2 linked regions of the Companilactobacillus allii genome follow. Each later gene encodes a partner of the first gene's protein in a complex. Links are inferred from orthologs where the notes say so. Each region holds a gene or a part of one and is shown in the gene's direction. Other genes may lie near its edges.

The links.
Region 2: the proteins of rpsG (region 1) and tig are in contact, whole or in part, in a crystal structure (PDB 3GTY), measured with the Thermotoga maritima proteins. The link is inferred for Companilactobacillus allii from one-to-one orthologs. Residues at the interface, in WP_004081843.1 of Thermotoga maritima: Lys34, Lys52, Lys55, Glu59, Arg62, Gln63, Glu66, Asn67, Lys69, Val71, Arg95, Ala109, Lys110, Lys111, Gly112, Arg113, Pro114, Glu117, Glu121, Ile124, Ala125, Tyr127, Asn128, Asn129, Thr130, Gly131, Lys135, Asp139, Arg142, Met143; in WP_004081061.1 of Thermotoga maritima: Glu122, Val124, Val129, Leu130, Tyr133, Glu188, Gly259, Ile262, Tyr263, Glu266, Ser270, Glu273, Gln274, Glu277, Arg308, Gln311, Ile312, Ser315, Tyr316, Glu325, Arg329, Arg336, Leu363, Phe366, Trp367, Arg373, Leu377, Arg381, Leu384, Glu387.

The regions. Positions count from the first base shown.
Region 1 is NZ_CP019323.1:147,182-155,713, reverse strand. Bases 400-3,152 are described here. They hold rpsG (30S ribosomal protein S7), read left to right. Parts: upstream 400-1,418; coding sequence 1,419-1,886; downstream 1,887-3,152. Other genes in these bases: fusA (elongation factor G), read left to right, coding at 1,917-3,152; rpsL (30S ribosomal protein S12), read left to right, coding at 962-1,375; BTM29_RS13140 (prepilin peptidase), read right to left, coding at 400-736. In the rest of the region: BTM29_RS00885 (alpha/beta hydrolase), read left to right, coding at 1-66; more of BTM29_RS13140, read right to left, coding at 68-399; more of fusA, read left to right, coding at 3,153-4,016; rpsJ (30S ribosomal protein S10), read left to right, coding at 4,332-4,640; rplC (50S ribosomal protein L3), read left to right, coding at 4,672-5,307; rplD (50S ribosomal protein L4), read left to right, coding at 5,325-5,945; rplW (50S ribosomal protein L23), read left to right, coding at 5,945-6,232; rplB (50S ribosomal protein L2), read left to right, coding at 6,249-7,082; rpsS (30S ribosomal protein S19), read left to right, coding at 7,117-7,401; rplV (50S ribosomal protein L22), read left to right, coding at 7,422-7,775; rpsC (30S ribosomal protein S3), read left to right, coding at 7,809-8,477; rplP (50S ribosomal protein L16), read left to right, coding at 8,481-8,532.
Region 2 is NZ_CP019323.1:2,182,439-2,191,190, reverse strand. What follows is about bases 1,943-4,915. They hold tig (trigger factor), read left to right. Parts: upstream 1,943-2,772; coding sequence 2,773-4,059; downstream 4,060-4,915. Other genes in these bases: clpX (ATP-dependent Clp protease ATP-binding subunit ClpX), read left to right, coding at 4,174-4,915; tuf (elongation factor Tu), read left to right, coding at 1,943-2,570. Outside these bases: BTM29_RS10825 (ribonuclease J), read left to right, coding at 1-183; BTM29_RS10820 (tetratricopeptide repeat protein), read left to right, coding at 223-1,173; more of tuf, read left to right, coding at 1,380-1,942; more of clpX, read left to right, coding at 4,916-5,427; yihA (ribosome biogenesis GTP-binding protein YihA/YsxC), read left to right, coding at 5,502-6,083; BTM29_RS10795 (histidine phosphatase family protein), read right to left, coding at 6,154-6,717; BTM29_RS10790 (nucleoside phosphorylase), read right to left, coding at 6,731-7,501; tyrS (tyrosine--tRNA ligase), read left to right, coding at 7,860-8,752. UniProt on the Bacillus subtilis protein: Involved in protein export. Acts as a chaperone by maintaining the newly synthesized protein in an open conformation. Functions as a peptidyl-prolyl cis-trans isomerase.

The DNA.
Region 1 (8,532 bases):
TATGTCGCTAAGTGGTGGGAGCTAGTGGTGAATTGGCTTAAATTACAAAAGATTTTGAAAGATTAAATTAAGAGATCAAGAAGATTATTCCTGTAGCAATTGTAATGTATGGGATAAATCGAAATGATCTCTTTTTGTTTATTAAGTGATGAAGAATACACATTATACAAGCCAGTAAAATTATATTTAGAATACTCGTGTATCCAAAAAATAAAGCTAGTATTGTTAAGACTTCAATATCACCCATGCCAATTCCCTTACTGAAGCGATACATACAAAGCAAAATCAAATATGTGATTATTCCAGTAATAAGATATATTTTGTGATGAAATACTATAAAAAGTATGAAGGATGGAATGCTTAGTAAATAGAATATGGGATAAATGAAGCCATGATAAAAATCCATGAATGCCAAAAGGGTGATCATTATAAAAATTGGTGCGAATAAATAAATGTTTTTCTCTAAATAAATTGCTAAAATCACAAATATTGCACCGAATAATTCTGTAGTAGGATATATCCAACTTATTCTTTTATGGCAATTTCTACATCTACCTTTTAGAAATAAATATCCTATAACGGGAAATAGCTCTAGCCATTTCAATTGCTTTTGGCAATTATTGCATTTTGAACGGCGCATAATTTCAATTTTTGGAAAATCATATCCCACAACCGTTAAAAATGAGACTATACTAGAAGACAGAACAAATACTAAAATATAAAATAAGAACGTCATTTTTATCACCTCAATTAAAATTACGAATTTCTCAATCACTTTTTCTTCAATACCTCATTGACATGTAGTTTTTAAGATGATATTCTAGTAGACGTGCTTTTATTAGCAGAGTAGTAGTTTGTTTAAGTATAAGCTCATAATGTACGCCACTAACGTGGTTTATTATTTTGTAAAAATATGAACCACCTGGATGTGTGTACTTAAATTTTTTAGGAGGAACCTTGAATGCCTACAATTAATCAATTGGTACGCAAAGGCCGTAAGTCGCAAGGATCAAAATCAAATGCCCCTGCATTGAACTACGGTTACAACAGTATGAAGAAAGTTGCTACAAAGAATCCAGCACCACAAAAACGTGGTGTAGCAACTCGTGTCGGAACAATGACACCAAAGAAGCCTAACTCAGCCCTACGTAAGTATGCCCGTGTTAGACTATCAAACCTTATCGAAATCACAGCATATATCCCAGGTGTTGGACATAACTTACAAGAGCATAGTGTTGTTCTTGTCCGTGGTGGACGTGTAAAAGATCTACCTGGTGTTCGTTATCACGTTGTTCGTGGTGCTTTAGATACTGCCGGTGTTGATGGACGTATGCAAAGCCGTTCAAAATATGGTGCTAAGAAGCCTAAGAAATAATTAATCACAAACATAGAAATAAGTAATAACGGAGGAATTTAATATGCGTAAAGGTAGCGCTCCAAAACGTGATGTTTTGCCAGACCCAATGTACAATTCAAAATTAGTAACACGCTTGATCAACCATTTGATGTACGATGGTAAGAGAGGAACTGCTTCAACAATTCTCTACCGTGCATTTGATATTATTAAAGATAAGACTGGTAACGAACCATTGGATGTCTTCGAAGAAGCCATGAACAATGTTATGCCAGTTCTTGAAGTTAAAGCTCGTCGTATCGGTGGTTCTAACTACCAAATCCCTATCGAAGTACGTCCAGACCGTCGTACAACTTTAGGTCTTCGTTGGATCGTTAGTTATGCTCGTCTACGTGGTGAACATACAATGGATGCACGTCTAGCAAATGAAATTATGGATGCAGCCAATAACACTGGTGCAGCTGTTAAGAAACGTGAAGATACACATAAGATGGCCGATGCTAACCGTGCATTTGCCCATTATCGTTGGTAATCAATAAAAGGTGAGAGGAGAAAATATCTAATGGCTAAAGGTAATAAACGTGAGTTTCCACTAGAAAAGACTCGTAATATTGGTATTATGGCTCACATTGATGCTGGTAAAACTACAACTACAGAACGTATCTTGTACTATACTGGTAAGATTCACAAAATTGGTGAAACACATGATGGTGCTTCACAAATGGACTGGATGGCCCAAGAACAAGAACGTGGTATTACTATTACATCAGCTGCTACAACAGCTGAATGGAAAGGTAACCGTATCAATATTATTGATACTCCAGGACACGTTGACTTCACAATGGAAGTTGAACGTTCATTACGTGTTCTAGATGGTTCTATTACAGTTCTAGATGCCCAATCAGGTGTTGAACCACAAACCGAAAACGTTTGGCGTCAAGCTACAAACTATAGTGTTCCTCGTATTGTTTTCGTTAACAAGATGGACAAAATCGGTGCTAACTTTGACTATTCAGTTGAAACACTTCATGAAAGATTAGATGCTAACGCTCATGCTATCCAAATGCCTATTGGTGCTGAAGATAACTTTGAAGGTGTTATTGATTTAATCGAAATGAAAGCTGATCTTTATGATGAAGATGAGTTAGGTACAAAGTGGGATACAGTTGATGTTCCAGACGAGTATCTTGAAAAAGCTAAAGCAAAGCGTGCTGAATTAGTTGAAGCTGTTGCTGATGTTGATGACGATATCATGGAGAAATATCTTGATGGTACTGAAATCACTAATGACGAATTACGTACAGCAATTAGAAAGGCTACTATTGCTTTGAAGTTCTTCCCAGTTCTTGCAGGTTCTGCCTTCAAGAATAAGGGTGTTCAAATGTTAATGGATGCCGTTGTTGACTACTTACCATCACCATTAGAGGTCCGTCCATACAACGCTACAGATCCTAAAGATGATAGCCAAGTTGAACTTATGGCTGATGATAGCAAACCATTTGCTGGTTTAGCATTTAAGATTGCTACTGATCCATTCGTTGGTCGTCTAACATACATTCGTGTATATAGAGGTACATTGGAATCAGGTTCATACGTTCTTAATGCCTCAAAAGACAAGCGTGAACGTGTTGGTCGTTTGCTACAAATGCATTCTAACCACCGTAAGGAAATTCCAGAAGTATTCTCAGGTGATATCGCTGCTGTTATCGGATTGAAGAATACTACAACTGGTGATTCACTTACAGATGTTGACGATCCATTGATTCTTGAATCATTGGATATTCCAGAACCAGTTATTCAAGTTTCTATCGAACCTGATTCAAAGGAAGATAGAGATAAGATGGATATTGCCATCCAAAAGCTTTCTGAAGAAGATCCAACTTTCCAAGCTGAAACAAATCCTGAAACTGGTGAAACATTGATTGCCGGAATGGGTGAACTTCACTTGGATATCATGGTTGACCGTATGAAACGTGAGTTCAAGGTTGCATGTAAGGTTGGTGAACCACAAGTTGCTTATCGTGAAACATTCACTAAGGCAACAAGTGCACAAGGTAAGTTTGTTCGTCAATCTGGTGGTAAAGGTCAATATGGTGATGTTTGGGTTGAATTCTCACCAAACGAAGAAGGAAAAGGCTTCGAATTCGAAGATGCCATCGTCGGTGGTGTTGTTCCTCGTGAATACATTCCTTCAGTTGAACAAGGTTTGAAAGAATCAATGGAAAATGGTGTTCTTGCCGGATATCCATTAATTGATGTTAAGGCTAAGTTATATGATGGATCATATCACGAAGTCGATTCATCTGAAGCAGCCTTCAAGATTGCTGCTTCAATGTCTCTACGTAATGCTTCTAAGTCAGCTGGTGCTGTAATTCTTGAACCTATTATGAAGGTTGAAATTGTTACACCAGAAAGCTACTTAGGTGATGTTATGGGACAAGTTACTGCTCGTCGTGGACGTGTTGAAGGTATGGAAGCTCGTGGTAATGCACAACTTATCAACTCATTCGTTCCACTTGCAGAAATGTTCGGTTATGCAACAACACTTCGTTCAGCTACACAAGGCCGTGGTACATTTACAATGGTATTTGACCATTATGAAAAGGTTCCTAAGTCAATTCAAGCTGAAATCATTAAGAAAAATGGCGGAGACGCTGAATAATTAATGTTAATAAAATGAAAGCAAATCCATATGGATTTGCTTTTTTTGTTATAATAAAGCATGTTTCTATCTATAGAAGAAAAGGCACTTTCAATTTCAAAAAAAACATGAAAACTCTTGAAATATTATAGTTATGCGTGTATTATCATAAGAGTGCTTATTTCCAGGAGAAGTATGTGCTTAGAGGTATTTAAAATAATATCGACGGTTTAGAAGTGAGAGGTTGCGACACACCCGGCCGCTTTGCCACGGCAGGGCTGTTGGATATTTTCACGGAGCCGGTCATCTTGAAAGAGACAAAAAGGAGGTAACCCCATGGCAAGTCAAAAGATTCGCATTCGTTTGAAGGCTTATGAACATCGTATTCTAGATCAATCAGCTGACAAAATTGTGGAGACAGCAAAAAGAACTGGTGCAAAGATTTCAGGTCCAATTCCATTGCCCACAGAACGTTCACTATACACAGTGTTGAGTTCACCACATAAGCATAAGGATTCTAGAGAGCAATTCGAAATGCGTACACATAAAAGACTTATAGACATCGTTAATCCATCACCTAAGACAGTTGATTCATTAATGAAGTTAGATCTACCATCTGGTGTAGATATCGAAATTAAATTATAATTATTAAAAATAAATTATTGGAGGTGCAAACATGGCCAGAAAAGGAATTCTTGGTAAAAAAGTCGGAATGACTCAAGTTTTTACTGACAACGGTGAACTAGTTCCCGTAACAGTTGTAGAAGCAACACCAAATGTTGTTATGCAAGTTAAAACAGTTGAAACTGACGGTTATGAGGCCGTTCAACTAGGTTTTGAAGATAGACGTGAAGTTTTATCTAACAAACCAGCCAAAGGTCATGCAGATAAGGCAAACACAACTCCTAAACACTACATTCGCGAATTTCGTGATGTTGAAATGGGAGATTATGAATTAGGTGGAGAAGTTTCAATAGATTCATTTAATTCAGGTGATGTTGTCGATGTCACAGGTACGACTAAGGGACATGGAATGCAAGGTAACATTAAGAGATTTGGACAAGCTCGTGGTCCTGAAACTCACGGTTCTAGATATCACCGTGTAGCAGGTTCAATGGGTGCCATCATTAACCGAGTATTTAAAGGTAAGATGCTTCCCGGAAACATGGGTAACAACCGTGTTACTACACAAAACTTAACTGTTGTTAAAGTTGATGCAGATCGTAATGCAATTATGATCAAGGGTAATGTACCCGGTGCAAACAACTCATTAGTTAAAATTCAAACAGCTATTAAAGCTAATCAAAAATAGGAAGGAGGAAATGAGTTATGACAAAAATCACAGCTTACAAAGATAGCGGTGCTGAGAACGGTACTGTTGATGTAAATGATTCAATTTTTGGTATCGAACCAAACGACAACGTGATCACAGATGCAGTTATCATGCAACGTGCCTCATTGAGACAAGGAACACATGATGTTAAAAACCGCTCTGAAGTTCGTGGTGGTGGAAAGAAGCCATGGCGTCAAAAGGGTACAGGTCGTGCTCGTCAAGGTTCTATCAGATCACCTCAATGGGTAGGTGGTGGTGTCGTATTCGGCCCAACACCTAGATCATATTCATATCATCTTCCTAAGAAGGTTGGCCGTTTGGCATTGAAGTCTGTACTTTCACAAAAAGCTGCTGAAGGTAACCTAATCGTTATTGACTCAATTTCATATGACAAACCAAGTACAAAGAACTTTGCTCTTCTACTTAATAAAGTAGGTGCAGACAAAGCCCTTGTAGTTGTTGAAGATGGTAATGACAATGTTGCTTTATCAGCAAGAAACATTGATAAAGTTACTGTTGTTGCACCAGAAGGTGTTAATGTTCTTGACGTTATTAGCGCTAAGAAGTTAGTTGTTACAAAAGCAGCACTTTCTAAGATTGAGGAGGTGCTTGGATAATGAGCGCAAGAGACGTAATTATTCGCCCAGTTGTTACTGAAAGTTCAATGGATGCTATGAGTGATAAGAAGTATACTTTTGATGTTGCAGTTACTGCAAACAAAGTACTTGTAAGACAAGCCATTGAAGAAGTTTTCGGTGTTAAAGTTAAAAAAGTAAACATCATGAATGTTGCTGGTAAGAAGAAGCGCCAAGGCCAATATGTTGGTAAAACAGCAAAACGTCGTAAGGCAATTATCACTCTTACAGAAGATTCAGATGAAATTAAGATTTTTGATGAAGAATAAATAAGGAGGTCAAATAATGGCGATTATCAAATATAAGCCAACCACAAATGGTCGTCGTAATATGACTGGTTCTGACTTTTCAGAGATTACAAAAACTACTCCTGAAAAGACACTTCTAGAATCACAAAGCCATACAGCCGGTCGTAACTCATACGGTCATATTACAGTTCGTCACCGTGGCGGTGGTCACAAACAAAAATACCGTATTATTGATTTTAAACGATTAAAAGACGGTGTAAAAGCTACAGTTAAGTCTATTGAATACGATCCTAACCGTACAGCTAATATTGCATTGCTACACTACTCAGATGGTGTTAAATCATACATTTTAGCTCCTAAGGGTCTTGAAGTTGGACAAGTTGTTGAATCAGGTGTTGATGCAGATATCAAACCCGGTAATGCACTTCCATTGGAAAACATCCCAGTTGGTACAGTTCTACATAACGTAGAAATGAAACCTGGTAAAGGTGGTCAATTAGGACGTTCTGCCGGTACTTCAATTCAATTACTAGGTAGAGATGGTAAGTATTCATTACTACGTTTGCCTTCAGGTGAAGTACGTATGGTACTTTCAAAATGTCGTGCAAGTATTGGCGCCATTGGTAATGAACAACATGAGTTAATTAAGATTGGTAAAGCTGGACGTAAACGTTGGCAAGGAATTAGACCAACAGTTCGTGGATCAGTTATGAACCCTAACGATCACCCACACGGTGGTGGTGAAGGTAAAGCACCTATCGGTCATCCATCACCAATGTCACCATGGGGTAAGAAGACCTTGGGTAAGAAGACTCGTTCATCACATGCCAAATCTGAAAAGCTTATCGTTCGTCATAGAAAAGGTAAGTAATTATTTCGTTAGAATAATATAAGGAGGACATAAGATGAGTCGTAGTTTAAAAAAGGGACCATTCGCTGATGCACATCTTTTAAAGAAAGTTGCAGCTCAAGCAGATTCTGACAAGAAGTCAGTTATCAAAACATGGTCAAGACGTTCAACAATTTTTCCTAGTTTCGTAGGATACACAATCGCAGTTCATGATGGTCGTAAGCATGTTCCAGTTTATATCCAAGAAGATATGGTTGGACACAAGTTGGGCGAATTCGTACCAACTCGTACATTCCATGGTCATGGTACTGATGATAAGAAAACAACAGTAGCTAAGTAATAAGAAGGGAGACTTAAAAGATGGCAGAACAAGAAATTACATCTGCAACAGCCAGAGTGAAGAATGTTCGTATTGCACCTCGCAAAGCTCGCCTTGTTATTGATTTAATAAGAGGCAAGAACGCTGCTGAGGCACTTGCAATTTTGCAATTCACACCAAGAGCAGGCTCTCCAATTATTGCCAAAGCTCTTAAGTCAGCAGTTGCAAACGCAGAACATAATTTTGATTTAGATGCACAAAACCTATTCGTCAGCGAAGCATTCGTAGACGAAGGACCAACTCTAAAACGTTTTCGTCCTAGAGCCAAGGGTTCAGCATCACCAATTAACAAAAGAACAAGTCACATTACAGTTGTTGTAAGTGAAAAAGACTAGTATTTTAAAAGATTAGTATTGGAGGTAACTTGAGTGGGTCAAAAGATTAATCCAGTCGGATTCCGTGTTGGTGTTATCCGAGACTGGGATGCCAAATGGTATGCAGAAAAAGACTTTTCAACATTTTTACATGAAGACCTTAAGATTCGTAAGTATATTGAAGACAAACTATCAAATGCTTCCGTATCAAGAATCGAAATCGAACGTACTGCAAAGAACGTTACCGTTTCAATTCATACAGCTAAACCTGGTATGGTCATTGGTAAAGGTGGATCTGAAGTTGAAAAATTACGTAACCAACTAAACAAATTAGTTAACAGAAACATTCATATTAATATTATTGAAATCAAGAAACCTGATTTGGATGCAAAACTTGTTGGTGAGAACATTGCTCGTCAACTAGAGGCTCGTATTGCATTTAGACGTGCACAAAGACAAGCCGTTCAACGTTCAAGACGTGCAGGTGCAAAGGGTATCAAAGTTCAAATCTCTGGTCGTTTAAACGGTGCCGATATGGCTCGTAGAGAATGGCATACAGAGGGAACTGTTCCTCTACACACATTGCGTGCAGATATTGATTATGCATGGGTAGAAGCAGCCACACAATATGGTAATTTAGGTGTTAAGACTTGGATTTACCGTGGTGAAATTCTTCCTGAAAAGCGTCATAATCAAGAAAAAACTGAAGGGAAAGGAGAATAATCTATGCTAGTACCAAAACGTGTAAAACACCGTCGTGAATTCCGTGGCAAGATGC
Region 2 (8,752 bases), 2.0 Mb from region 1 along the record:
ATTATTGTTGATACAATCGTTGATTATCTTCAAAATAGTAAGGACTTTGATTGGTCAGATTTGAAACAAGGTGTTCGTGATAAGTTGAACCATTTCTTGTATGAACAAACTAACCGTCATCCAGTTATATTGCCCGTAATTATGGAAGTTAACCAAAATAGGCATAGAAAATCCAAAAATTAGGTCGACTTCGGTCGATCTATTATTATAAAGAGGTACTTTATGGACGACTCAGATAATTTGAAACGTATTTTGGATCAGGCAGATGAGGCCTGTGATAAGGGAAATTGGGATGATGCCACTGATTTATATTCTCAAGCATATGGGATAGAGCAATCTTTTGAAATCAATCAAGGGCTTGCTTCTTCGTTGTTGAATTCTAAGCGAGCAGATGAAGCTGAGGCAGTCATTTTGGATTATTTCAATTATTATTTGAGTGATCCTGATGCTGCAAATTTGGCGACTGATATTGTTATTGAAAATAATGATTATTTATTGGCTAACCAGATGCTTTATTTTTATGCAACGAATCCGCTTTCAACTATTAAAAAGGCATTTATTGATGAGTTTGGTAACAGAGTACAATTATCTGAAAATAGGCATAATCGTTCTTTTAAACCTCGTATGAATAAAATAGAGGCCTCATTGAATTCAATTGTTACTCAACCAGTGATTGATCAGATTCAATTACTGCGTAGTTTAAGAGAGTTTGATAATAAGAATTATTTAAAAGCCGCCCAGACTTTGTTGAATAATCCACTACTACATCCACTATTGAAAAGTGAAACTGTTGAAAATCTTTTTAAATTGGGTATTGATAAGGATATGGATATTTCTTTTTATGGTGATAACAACAAATTTAATCCATCAAAATTAAAACCAATTTTATCAACAAATGTTTATTTAGAAATGTGTGACGAATTGGAAAAGATTCTGATAAATAGTGAAAATGAAGTTCAGCTTGAAAATATGCGCAGTGAACTATCGTTATATGCAGCAATGGTGTATCCTTTTGGAGAAAATATTATAAAAACACCTGCACTCTGGACAAAAGTATTCCTTTTGAGGTATGGTTTACTAGATGAGTCTCAAGTAGGAGACAGTCCGGAGCTTCCAAAAGTGAAAAAATGGATAAAAAGGTTTGATTCTTTGATTAATACCTTTCAACAGTGAAATTATGTAAACTTTTTTCAAGAATAGTATTTACAATTTTAACTGCGCCCCGTATAATCCAAAGAGTATATTTTTAGTAGGCGAGTTATACTGAATTACTTTGCTTTCGCCTCTGAAAGTAGTATAATTTTTCAGTAAAGAGCCATCTAAAGAACATTTTCTTTGGATAAATCTTATGAAATGAAATTTTAGGAGGATTCTTTGTAATGGCAGAAAAAGAACATTATGAGAGAACTAAGCCCCATGTAAATATTGGGACAATTGGTCACGTTGACCACGGTAAGACTACACTTACAGCAGCAATCACAAAGGTTTTAGCTGATAAAGGTTTAGCTAAGGCTGAGGATTATGCTGATATTGATAAGGCCCCAGAAGAAAAAGAACGTGGGATTACTATCAACACAGCTCACGTTGAGTATGAAACTGAAAAGCGTCACTATGCACATATTGATGCTCCAGGACATGCTGATTACGTTAAAAATATGATCACCGGTGCTGCACAAATGGATGGTGCCATCCTTGTTGTTGCTGCTACTGATGGTCCTATGCCACAAACACGTGAACACATCTTATTGGCTCGCCAAGTTGGTGTTGAATACATCGTTGTATTCTTAAACAAGACTGATCTTGTTGATGATGACGAACTTGTTGACCTTGTTGAGATGGAAGTTCGTGAATTACTTTCAGAATACGATTATCCTGGTGATGACACTCCTGTTGTCCGTGGATCAGCTTTGAAGGCTCTTGAAGGCGATCCTGAGGAAATCAAGCATGTTGAAGAACTACTTGATGTCGTTGATGAATATATCCCAACTCCTGTACGTGAAACAGACAAGCCATTTATGATGCCTGTTGAAGACGTATTTACAATCACTGGACGTGGTACTGTTGCTTCTGGTCGTATCGACCGTGGTGAAGTTAAAGTCGGTGATGAAGTTGAAATTGTTGGTTTGAAAGAAGAAGCTGAAAAATCAACTGTTACTGGACTAGAAATGTTCCGTAAGACATTGGATCTTGGTGAAGCCGGAGATAACGTTGGTGTTCTTCTTCGTGGTATTAACCGTGATCAAGTTGAACGTGGACAAGTTCTTGCTAAGCCAGGTTCAATTCAAACTCACACAAAATTCAAGGGTGAAGTTTATATCATGTCTAAAGAAGAAGGTGGACGTCATACTCCATTCTTCTCAAACTACCGTCCTCAATTCTACTTCCATACTACTGACGTTACTGGTGTTATCGAATTACCAGATGGCGTTGAAATGGTTATGCCTGGTGACCAAGTGACTTTTGAAGTTGACTTGATTGCTCCAGTTGCCATTGAAAGTGGTACACGTTTCACTGTTCGTGAAGGTGGACGTACTGTTGGTGCTGGTGTTGTTACAGATATCTTAGACTAATCTCTTTGAGACTGTTAAAAAAGAGTTGAGACAATTCTCAGCTCTTTTTTTTGTATAATTTTTGTACAAAATGGGTCAAAGTATTCTATAATACTATGGAGTTGTCTAAAAAGACTTAGAATTAACGTGAAATATTTACAATGTTGCCATTTTAGGGTAATATTACAAAGTATGAGATCGTGAAATATACCGGAGGGATAAAATGTCTGCTAAGGCTAAATTTACAAAAAAAGAAAATAATACTGGTGAATTAAAATTTGAAATTGACCAAGACACAATTAAGAAGGGCTTAGATACTGCCTTTAATCGTGTAAAGAAGAGCTTGAACGTTCCTGGATTCAGAAAGGGTCGCGTTCCTCGTCAAATTTTTAACCGTATGTACGGTGAAGAAGCACTTTATGAAGATGCTTTGAATAGCGTTTTACCAGATGCATATCAAAAAGCTGTCGATGAGACTAAAGTAGAACCAGTTGATCAACCAGAAATCAGTGTTGATTCAATGGATAAAGATCAACCATGGGCTATCAGTGCAACAATCACTGTTAAACCAGAAGTTGAACTTGGCGATTACAAAGGTCTAGAAGTTAAGAAGCAAAAAAGAAATGTTATGAAGACTGATGTTGATGCTCGTCTTGAAGAATTACAAAAGCAACAAGCTGAATTGATTCTTAAAGATGGTAAAGCTGAAAATGGCGACACAGTTGTTATTGACTATGTCGGTACAGTTGATGGTGAAGAATTCGATGGTGGTAGTGCACAAAACTACTCACTAGAATTGGGTTCAAACTCATTCATTCCTGGATTCGAAGAAGCTTTAGTTGGTCATAGTGCTGATGAGGATGTTGATGTAAAAGTTACATTCCCAGAAGACTATCAAGCTAAGGAACTTGCTGGTAAGGATGCAATCTTTAAGACAAAGATTCATGAAGTTAAAACAAAGGAATTACCTAAATTAGATGATGACTTTGCCAAAGACGTTGACGAAGATGTTGACACACTTGATGATCTTAAGAAGAAGATTCATGATGAATTAAAGGATCAAAAGAAACAAGCTGCTGAAGATGCTATTCAAGAAGAAGTAATTTCTGCTGCTGTTAAGAATGCTAAGATTGATGACATTCCTCAAGCAATGATTGATACAGAAGTTGATAACCAAATGAACCAATACATGGCTAATTTGCAACGTCAAGGTATCGATCCTAAATTGTACTATCAAATGACAGGTACAAGTGAAGATGATTTGAAGAAACAATTTGCTAGTGATGCACAAGAACGTGTTAAGACTGACTTGGTTATCGAAGCAATTGTTGCTAAAGAAAACATCAAACCTTCTGAAGATGAGATCAAGTCTGAAATCAAGTCATTAGCTGATGAATACAACATGGAAGAATCTGCTGTTAGAAAAGCTTTGACAGATGATATGTTGGCTCATGATATTGCTGCTAAGAATGCAATTGAAATGATCGTTGATTCCGCTGAAGAAAAATAAGTTTATGTGGAGGCCGTAGGCCTCTTTTTTTATTCATTAAACTAATTACTTTACTAGAATCGTCTTAAATGCTAGACTTTCAAAGTATCGGAACTATTGAAGGAGAATATGCATATGTTTGATAGTACAGAAACTACGGGTACAATCAGTTGTTCTTTCTGTGGAAAGACACAAGATCAAGTTAAAAAGATCGTTGCTGGACCTGGCGTATACATTTGTAACGAATGTATCGATTTATGTAAAGAGATTATAGATGAAGAACTAAAAGATAGCGCTCCATTGGACCTAGATAATATCCCAACACCATTACAAATTAAAAAAATTCTTGATGATTATGTTATTGGACAAGTTGACGCTAAGCGTGCACTTTCAGTTGCTGTTTATAATCACTACAAGAGAATTAATAAAATGGAACATTCAAAGGATGGAGATACTGAGCTTCAAAAGAGTAATATTGCTTTAATTGGACCTACTGGTTCAGGTAAAACATTCTTAGCTCAAACATTAGCCCGTATCTTAAAGGTTCCATTTGCTATAGCTGATGCAACAACATTAACTGAGGCTGGTTATGTTGGTGAGGATGTTGAGAATATCTTGCTTAAGTTATTGCAAAATGCTGACTTTGATGTTGAAAAAGCAGAACATGGTATTGTCTATATCGATGAAATCGATAAAATATCTAAAAAGAGTGAAAATGTATCTATAACTCGTGATGTCTCAGGTGAGGGTGTCCAACAAGCATTGTTAAAAATACTTGAAGGAACAATCGCTAGTGTGCCACCACAGGGTGGTAGAAAGCATCCGCAACAAGAACTTATTCAAATTGACACAACTAATATCTTATTCATTGTTGGTGGTGCCTTTGATGGAATCGAACAAATTGTTAAGAACCGTTTAGGCGATAAGACAATTGGATTTGGTGCAGAACAGACAGAAGCTAAGTCAATCGATGAAGAAGAAAGTCTAATGCAACAAATCATTCCTGAAGATTTGATGAAGTTTGGTATCATTCCAGAATTTATCGGTCGTATTCCAATAGTTACTGCTCTAGAGAAGCTTACTGAAGAAGATTTGGTTAATATTTTAACTAAGCCAAAGAACGCTCTTATTAAGCAATATCAAGAACTATTGTCACTTGATGGTGCGAAACTACAATTTACAGACGGTGCATTACAAGAGATTGCTAAGATGTCAATCGAACGTAATACTGGTGCTCGTGGATTGCGTTCAATTGTTGAAGAGACAATGTTGGATACAATGTTTGAAGTTCCTGGACGTGATGATATTGAACGCATTAAAGTAACAAAGGATGCCGTTCGTAAAATCAAAAAACCAGAATTGATTCTTAAAGATGGGGAGGTTGCCTAGTGGCAACCTTTTTTTATGGACAGAGGTCTATTTATACTATTAATTATGATAAAATACTTACATTGAGGTGAATTATGCAAGTAAATAATGTATCTATGAACTTGAGCGCAGTAAGTTCTAAACAGTATCCAGATGAAGGATACCCTGAAATAGCCTTATTAGGCCGTTCTAACGTTGGAAAGTCTTCATTAATAAATACACTAATAAATCGAAAAAGCTTTGCGAGAACGTCTAGTACTCCTGGTAAGACCCAGACGTTAAATTTCTATAATATTGAAGAACAACTATATTTAGTTGATGTTCCCGGATATGGATTCGCAAAGGTTTCTAAAAAGCAACGTGAAGAATTCGGAACGATGATTGAAGAGTATTTATCTACACGGAATGTATTAAAGGGGGTAGTCATATTAGTTGATGGTAGACATGCTCCAAGTGATGATGATATTTCAATGTATCAATATGTTAGCTATTATCATATTCCAACTTTGATTGTTGCCACTAAAATGGATAAGATCAAACGTAATCAATGGAATAAATCAATTAGCCAAGTGAACAAATCAATGCAAATAAATCAAACCGATGATTTACAATTATTTAGTGCTGAAACTAAATATGGTAAAGATGAAGTTTGGTCTTGGATCGAAGCTCACATGTAAAAGAGCACTAATGAGTTTTTTGAGACTAAATAAATAACCAGCATTTACGTAAAGTAAATGCTGGCTTTTTTCATTTCACCGTTGGATTAATTAATTCTTTGAAATGATATTTATCTGAATCGTATGTGAACTTCAATATACTACAGTTTGTAAATCCATCACTGTGTAATTTTACAGGATCATACCATTTGGAAGAAAAGGCTGTTATGACACCAGCATGAGCAACGATTAATATATTGTCATTATTTTTACTATTATCCATAATGTGGTCTACAGTGCTATTGAAGCGTTCTTCACCAGCAGTACTGTCTTCTCCACCATATTGAACAAAGAAGTCACCATAGTGCTTATATGGGTCAAATTGGGGATTTAAATCTTCACTTTCACTTTCAAATGCTCCAAATCCAAATTCTCTTAAACCTTTTAAACGTTTATAAGGTAATTTTGTAACAAGTTCCAATGTGTCACTGGCACGTTCAGCAGTTGAACAATATGCTTCATTGAAATTAATATTATTATCTTTGAAGTACTTCCCAGCAAGTTTTGCTTGTTTAATTCCAGTCTCGGTCAATGGCGAATCACACCAGCCTTGAATTTTTCTTCTAACGTTAAATAGTGTTTGTCCATGACGCATCAAATATAAAGTTTTACTCAATTCTTTCACCCTCTACTATTTCTTTGGCAATGCAAAACGCAACTTTCAGTGAAGTTGGAATATTTATTTCAAAATCAGATCGGCGCTCCCACTCACTTGAGTCTAAATTATCTGCGGTTGTAAAGAAAGGGTAAGCGCTAACTTTTCTGAATTTACTCCAAGCAAATATTGCTGAAGTTTCCATATCTACAAATTTACAACCGGCATTTTTACGTTCTACGAATTTTTGAGTAGTTTCTCTATAAAAGGCATCTGTTGACCATGTTTTGCCTTCTTCAAAAGAAATATTGTTTTTAATAAAAGTACTTCTTAAAATTGCTAGTGATGCTGAATCAATCGCTATTTCATCACTGGCTGGTTGGTAATGATACGATGTACCTTCGTCTCGAATTGCAGTGGTCGGGATAACTATTTGTCCGCGATCAATTGTACTATCCAAAACACCACAGGTCCCAAAGGTAATAAAGTGTTTTGCGCCTAATGCATTTAATTCTTCAAGTCTTGCCACACAAGAAGGGGCTCCGATCGGTGCCATGATTATTCCCAGATCAATACCGTCCAAATGGTATCTGTACACATTCATATTGCCATTGATCGATCCAAGATTTATAATTTTTTCTAATTTATTATCAGAAACAAACTTTCTAAATAAATCGCCAAAAAATGTTGCAATAATAATTTTTGGAAAATCATTTAAAGGTTGAAATAACTGTGTTGGCTGAATGATCTCTGATCCATGAGCGTCAAAATTTTCTAATAACATAAGTTGATCTCCTAAGTATAAATGTTAGAAATATTATACATCAATTAAATTTTTTTTAATAAAAACACTTGCAATATTTTTAACGTCTGTTAGTATCATATTCATAAAGTAAATTTCAGCTTCACAATAAGTAATCATTTATCTGGGTGTTAAGAGAATTGACGGTTGGTGCGAGTCATGCAGGATAATTTGATGAAATACCAAGTTGAAATAACGTGTCCGACGTTACAGGAGTAAAGAGCAGATAATTAATTTATCTGAATTTGGGTGGTACCGCGCAAAGAGCGTCCCTGCATATATTGCAGAGACGCTCTTTTTATTTCCAGTAATTAGGGCAAAAAAATAGGAGGATATTTAAATGAATATTATTGATGAACTTTCATGGCGTGGTTTGATCAACCAACAATCCGATGAGGAGGGCTTAAGGAAGTTAGTCGACAAGAAAGACATTTCACTTTATTGTGGGATGGATCCAACAGGAGACTCAATGCATATTGGTCACTTGCTTCCATTTATGACATTGAAGCGTTTTGGTGATATGGGTCATCATCCCTACATCGTTATCGGTGGAGCCACAGGGTCTATTGGTGATCCAAGTGGTAAAAAGGCTGAACGTCCAATGCAAACTATGGATCAAGTAAATCACAATGTTGAGGCCTTAAGTAATCAAGCAAAAAGTATTTTTAAAGATTTCACAATGGTTAATAACTATGATTGGACAGAACCAATTGGTATTTTAGACTTTCTTAGAGATTATGGAAAATTATTCAACGTTAACACAATGTTGGGTAAAGAAATCATCTCAAGTCGTTTGGAAGCTGGCATTTCGTTTACAGAGTTTACCTATCAAATTTTACAATCATTGGATTTTCTAACATTATATCGAGACCATGATATCCAATTACAAATCGGTGGTGGAGATCAATGGGGTAATCTTACAGCTGGTTTGGATCTTATTCATAAAGCTGAAGGTCAAAGTGCTGAAGTTTATGCATTGACGATTCCATTGTTATTGAAGGCTGATGGAACTAAATTCGGTAAGACTGCTGGTGGAGCTGTATGGCTTGATGCTAAAAAGACATCACCATATGAATTCTATCAATTCTGGTTCAATCAAGATGATAAAGATGTAATAAATCTTCTTAAGAAATTTACTTTCTTAAATCAAGAAGAAATAGCAGCATTGGCACAAGAAGTAAAAACAGCACCTGAAAAACGTGTTGCACAAAGGACTTTGGCACAAGAAGTTAC